2 regions of the Serpentinicella alkaliphila genome follow, and region 1 is predicted to be linked to the other one. Evidence: riboswitches for the same ligand, from Rfam matches in the RefSeq annotation. Region 1 holds a riboswitch; the other holds the start of a gene.
The links. Region 1 has a riboswitch for cobalamin ahead of HZR23_RS16230 (sirohydrochlorin chelatase). Riboswitches for the same ligand answer to the same signal wherever they lie in the genome.
Positions count from the first base shown of each region.

Region 2: it holds a riboswitch for cobalamin, as region 1 does, so the genes downstream of both, cobT (nicotinate-nucleotide--dimethylbenzimidazole phosphoribosyltransferase) here and HZR23_RS16230 (sirohydrochlorin chelatase) in region 1, are expected to answer to the same signal.

Region 1 is NZ_CP058648.1:3,177,603-3,181,024, forward strand. Features, by position in the region: gene cbiD (cobalt-precorrin-5B (C(1))-methyltransferase CbiD) at 1-380, opposite strand, end outside; gene HZR23_RS16225 (precorrin-8X methylmutase) at 373-1,008, opposite strand; gene HZR23_RS16230 (sirohydrochlorin chelatase) at 1,014-1,367, opposite strand; cobalamin riboswitch at 1,631-1,820, opposite strand; gene xylB (xylulokinase) at 2,147-3,422, opposite strand, start outside.
Region 2 is NZ_CP058648.1:83,177-86,598, forward strand. Features, by position in the region: gene cobS (adenosylcobinamide-GDP ribazoletransferase) at 1-616, opposite strand, end outside; gene cobU (bifunctional adenosylcobinamide kinase/adenosylcobinamide-phosphate guanylyltransferase) at 642-1,202, opposite strand; gene cobT (nicotinate-nucleotide--dimethylbenzimidazole phosphoribosyltransferase) at 1,209-2,273, opposite strand; cobalamin riboswitch at 2,387-2,559, opposite strand; gene HZR23_RS00585 (DUF445 domain-containing protein) at 2,623-3,228, opposite strand; gene ytxC (putative sporulation protein YtxC) at 3,280-3,422, opposite strand, start outside.

The DNA.
Region 1 (3,422 bases):
GGATTTATAGCTGGACTACCTGGCTTTACTTGTAAGCCCGGCATAGTTACAATTCCTATTCCTTTTCCTGAGATTATTTTTATTTCCTTAGTTATTACTTTTCTTACTTTTGCATAAACATGTATTCCGTCTGTAATGTCTGGATCGTCTCCTGCGTCCTTAATAATATAGCAGGTTGCATATTCTTCTGTAATAACCGGGTCATTTACATCTAGTTTAAGCTTCCAGCCCTTTGGAGTATCAATTTCTACTTGTTCTAAAATTCTATCATTAAATAACATATATACCGCTGCCTTAGCCGCAGCTGCAGCACATGAGCCTGTAGTGAAGCCAGTCCTAAGTTTTTTACCATTTTTCATAACAAATTTACTATTATCCAAGGCTTTTATTTGCCTCCCTCAAAATAGCATTTACAATAGCTACTCCTATTGTACTTCCACCTTTTCTACCCCTAGTAATTATACAAGGTATTTCTGTATTCCATAGCTCATCCTTAGATTCAGCTGCTCCTACAAAGCCCACTGGAACTCCAACTACAGCTATAGGTTTAATTCTATTATTTTTATACAGCTCCATAATTCTATATAGGGCTGTTGGTGCATTGCCAATGATAAAAACGATATTTTCATTTAATTTTCCTGCGATGTCAACAGCTGCCATAGAACGGGTAATACCTTCAGTCTTCGATACGTCATAGGCCTCCTTACTGTCTACATAACATTCAATCTTTATTCCTAATTCATTAGATAGCTTTTTACTTATTCCTGCTTTAATCATATTAGTATCGCTAACTATTGTACAGCCTTCCTTAAAGGCTTTTAATAGCAATTGTTCAACCCCTAATTTAAACTCCAATAAGTGCACATATTCGAAATCAGCAGTCGTGTGAATTACCCTTTTAATTATATCTCCGCTCAATCCGATTACATTTTTGTCTCCTAAAAGCTCACTGATTATGTCAAAGCTCTTTTCCTCAATTAAATTAGGATTTTTAATATACTCAAACATATCCCTTACTCCTTAATAGAATTTACAACTATATTAATCAGCTCTTCTCTTACTCCTATTGGTTCTAACATTCTAAACATTATTCCAGGATGTTTTTGTTCTGCTTCCCCTATCATTTGAGGTATGTCTTCATTTATATGTACACCTGAAAATAGAAAGAGTGGATAAACCGTAATTTCAATAATCCCCATATCTTCCAGTTTTTTTATTACATCAAAGAAACCTGGTTCTGCAAGTTCCATAAATGCTCCTTCTACTACTAACTGTGTCTTCTCTCTAACCTTATCTACTACTTGTATAAACTGACTTTGAGCTTCCTTATTTCTGCTTCCGTGTCCTATAATAATTATTCCTTTCATGGCCATACTCCTTTATGAATTTATTAAATTACTTAATATTGCTCTTATTTCTATATCAAAACTATTGTACCAGAATGTGGATTGTATATACTACTACCATAGAATCTTGATTTACAGATTAATAGTTTTAGCGAAATCCTTGTAACTAAATACCTAGATGATAGACAAAATAAAAAACCTCTCGTCAAAAACTAGTCGAAAGGTTACAAATACGCAGAAGTAATCCTGTGTATAATGTCACCCCCTATCGCTCGTAGAGTTTAATTGGTGATATGGTTCAGGCAGGTCTTCTGGCTTAAGTTTCATTGTTCCCCAAACCTTCCCAGTTTCCCAGTGGCTTACTTGAAGAACTCTTCTATTACAGTGGCGTGACCGCGTGGGCTTATACCCATCTTCCCTTTTCACTGATTCATAACTTTTCTTATAATCAGCACCTGTCCATTTATTTAGTTTTAATACATTTTATTATATATTACTACTTGCTAAATATCAATTTATTATGTAGTTAAAATATCTTACTCAAATCTCTAGAATACAATACTTTCTTATATGTTATACCCATATTCTCATATAAATATTGATTTCTAGTTTAAATCGACTAACATAAGCTACAGAATACTAATTTATTAATTAGAAAAACTTACACTTTCAATTGTGTAAGTTTTTCGTTAGAAACTATTATACTTTAAATCATCTATAGGTGGTCTACAGATGTATTTATGATGAAAACTACTTGTTACTAAAACATATAAATAGTTTATTTTTTATCCTAAGTTATATTAATTGTTTAGTTGTTTAAATAACTCTTTTGTCGCAGGATATATTTTTCTAAATTTATCATACTTTTTGTTATATATTTCAGCATTTTTTGCATTAGGTGCAATGCTATCAGTTATATTAATGTATTTACTACAAGCTTCCTCTACTGTATTAAACAACCCAAACCCAACTGTAGCTAATATGGCTGCTCCATAAGCAGGACCATCATTAGTGTTTAGTTTATTTACTGTTACGTTTAGTACATCAGCAATTATTTCACACCAAAGTTCACTTCTCGCTCCACCGCCATTAATACTAATGCTATCAATTGCAATTCCCATTTCTTTTATTATTTCAAAGGTATCTCTAAGTGAAAAGGCTACACCTTCCAGTACTGCTCTAGTCATATGCTTTCTTTCATGAATCATATTAAGTCCAATAAAGGTCCCCCTGCAATTAGGATCGTTATGTGGTGTTCTTTCACCCATTAAATAAGGGAGATAAAATACATTGTCATCTACTTCAGCCTCTTTCGCTTCTTTTAGTAGTTCTTCATAGTTTTCCGTTTTAATTATAGTTTCTATCCACCACTTAAGAGATGCAGCCGCAGCAAGTGTTACTCCCATTAGATGATATTTTCCATTTGCATGACAGAAAGAATGTAGACTATTGTTTTCATCTACAAAGAATTGTTCATTTGACGTGAAAACAACACCTGAAGTACCAAGGGATAATGAACAGGAGCCTGGTTTAACTACTGCGCCACCTACAGCAGCAACAGCCTGATCTCCACCGCCAATCACAATTTTCACATCATCACGAAGTCCTAACTCAGCTGCTAGATCAGATTTTATATTAGCAACTACCTCATAAGATTCAAGTAGCTTTGGTAATTGGCTCTCTGAAACACCTAAGACCTCAAGCATTTCTAAAGACCATTTTCTATTTTTCACATCTAAATACAAAGTGCCAGATGCATCAGACATATCCGTTGCAAATATTCCTGACATTTTATATGCAATGTAATCCTTAGGAAGCATTATTTTCTTTACGGCTTTAAAATTCTCTGGCTCATTTTCCTTTAACCATAATACTTTTGGAGCAGTAAAACCTGGTAATGCTAGATTCCCTGTCCAGCTAGATATCTTCGACTGTCCTACTACATTATTTAAATACTCACACTCTTTCTCGGTCCTTTGGTCATTCCATAGTATTGCAGGCCTTATAGTTTTGTCATTCTCATCTAGAGTAACCATTCCATGCATTTGACCACTAAAACTTATAGCCTTAACTTTA
Region 2 (3,422 bases), 160 kb from region 1:
CTACAATTATAGACACTAATAATGCTATGATTCCAATTAAATTTAGAACAACGAATACTAAAAAAATAGTAATAATTATTGATACACCGGCTCTATTTAAAGAGGTTTTACCTATAAACAAATCACCTAAGCCCTCTTCTCTGGCATAGGTTGAGCCATATAATATAATTGACATTGTAGCCCTTCCTATAACAGGTATTAAAATAATTGTAGGAATAATTATACTCTTTGGGGTAATATCTAATAAGGCAATCTTTAATAAGATTGTCAATATTAATGCAAGTACACCATTAGTCCCAATTCTACTATCACGCATGATTTCTAGCATCCGATCCTTTTTTCTAGCTGAAAACAAGGCATCACAGCTATCGGCTAAACCGTCTAAGTGCAGAGCCCCTGTAACTAATGCGTTGCTTATTACAATAGCTATTAAAGGCACCATTTCCTGAGCAACTTTTGATAAAAGGAAATATACTAGAGCATTAATAATTCCTATTATTAAACCTACAATTGGAAAGTAGGCAACCCCCTTTGGAAAATCTTCTTTACTTACACTTAACTCCAGATTAATTGGAATACGAGTTAAAAACTGAACCATTAAAATAAATATTTTCATAGGATGTTCCTCTCACAGAAAAGTCTTATTTTATTTTCATTGGAATACCAGATACCAATAAATATACCTCTTCTGCTTCTCTTGCTAAAAGCTGATTAATTTTTCCTGATATGTCTCTAAAGACTCTACCCAGCTTCGATTCAGGTACTAAGCCCCAACCTATTTCGTTAGTAACCATTATAATATTAATATCTCTCTTCTTAAGGAAGTTTAAGAGTTTACAAAATTCATCTATTATATACTCATTTATTTCCTTAATAATAGACTGTCCTATATTGTTTTCATCAAATGAAGGATAATCAAACATAAGGTTTGTTATCATAATTGTTACACAATCTAGTAATATCCCATCCTGCTTATTATCAATACTATCTATAACCTCATGCAAATCTTTATATACTTCATAGGTTGTCCAGCTAACAGGTCTAAACATTTTATGAACATCTATTCTTTCTCTCATTTCATCATCGTAGGGTATTGCCGTTGCAATGTATAAAATATTTTCTCCGATCTTTTTTGCTAGTTCTTCAGCAAATAAACTTTTGCCACTTCTTACTCCGCCGGTTACTAATATCACTTTTCCCATAATTACCTACCTTATATCTACTAAAAAATCGCTATCCATACTTAGTTCATCAAAAGTAGCCATTTCCTTAATAATAGCAGCTGCAGACTCTACTATATGAAACATTAATGGACAGCCTGTGCCTTCCCCTAATCTCATATTTAAATTAAGACTTGACTCTAATCCCAATGCATCCATTATATGTTTGTATGCTAACTCCTTCGAAAAGTGTGAAGGTATCATATATTCTTTAGTTAGAGGATTCATCCTATATGCAACTAGAGCTGCTGCAGATGAAATCACCCCATCAATTACAATAGGTAATCTATAATAGGCTGCACCTAAAAAACAACCTACAAGACCAGCAATATCTAGTCCCCCTACTTTCGAAAGAACGTCTATGGGGTCATTTTTATCCGGTTCATTTATTTCAAGTGCCTTCAATATAACCCTCTTCTTATTTTCTAAGCCTTCATCTGTCATACCAGCCCCTTTACCAACAGATTCATCTACATTAGAACCAGTCAAAGCCATTAGTATGGCACTCGAAGTAGTTGTATTACCTATTCCCATTTCACCAGTACCTAATAAGTTATACCCTCGGTTTTTTAATTCCTCAACAGTATCAAAGCCTACTTTAATAGCATTAATAGCTTCTTCCACCGTCATAGCAGGACCTTTGGTAATATTTTCAGTTCCAAGCTTTATTTTTTTGGAAATTAAGTCTTTGTGCTGTATATTACTACTTATTCCCATATCTATAACCTTAAAATCAGCCTTTGCCTGTCTTGATAGCACACTTATGCCTGCTAAACCTTTTAATATGTTAATTGTTTGTATAGCAGTTATTTCCTTGGGTGCTGTACTAACCCCTTCATCAACAACCCCATTATCTGCAGCCATAATAATAGTACATTTTTTTTCTACGCTATTGATAGTCTCACCAGTTATGCCAGCTATCTGTATTGCTATATCCTCTAATTTCCCTAAACTGCCAATAGGCTTGATTAGTGAATCCAATCTGGCAGAGGCTTTTATCTTAGCACTCTCATCCAGTGGCTTTATACCTTCTAAAATTTGATTTAAATTCATTTATACCTTCCTTTATTTTTAGACATAAAAAAACCGTACACTTGGGCACGGAAAATAAACGATTTTTGTTCTATAAAAAATCGATTCTATAATCCTCCTTTCCCACCGAAAGTAGTTATTAATTATGTATGGCAGGTTTCCTGGCTATGGATCATCTTTATACCCGGTCTTCTCAGTTTCCCAATGACTTTGGGTTAATCACCATTTACAGTAGCGGGGGCTGCAGTAGATTTGAACTACTTTCCCTTTTAACCTTTTGCAAGGCACCATATACTTTTATTTAGTTTCTATAATTACTATTAGAATAATTATAGTTTAAAAAATATATAAGTCAACAAAATATAATTAGCTATTGTAATAACATTACTATTAAACCTTGTATAATACCTATTATTCCGCCTAAAATTCCACCTAAAATTTCTATATGCTTTAATTCCTTTTTTGCAATTTGCAAAACAACATCTTCTAGTTTTTCCATTGAAAATTCATTCACCTTATCTTCGACAATTTTAGAAATATTAATCATAGAACCAGCATCCTGAACTATATTTTGCATAATTTCAGAAATAACTTTTTCCCCTTCTTGTTCAATAATTTCATCTATATAGTTTAAAATCAATCCAATAAATCCCGACGGAATTATACTTGGAATCTTTTTCTGTATTGTCTCCTTTATTTTAAATTTTATAATGGCCAATAAAGCAACTTTTTTGTCGCTTTCTAACATATGTATTAAAATGTCATTTACTGATAATAACTCTTGTTCCACTATATTACCAATACTTTTAGCTATTTCACCTTTTCTCTTTGGTATTAAACCGTGAATATCAAAATTTACAATAGGAATTCTAAATGGTTCATAGGGTTTAAACAATAGTTTTATTGCAATTAGGTTAGTAATCCATCCTATTATAGCTCCGATTAAGCACATTGTAATAATTATTAAGAAATCCAATTTTTTCACCCTTCTTTTGTATAAAAAACTCCAGTTATCACTGGAGTTTAATTAGTCTTTTTTAACATTTGATTTAATTATACACCAATCACAGTTATTACACAATTCTACCTTTTGATTAAAAATACGCTTAATCGTATTGATAATATACTTGAAATTATTATTACCAGTTTTGTGAATTATAATATTATTTG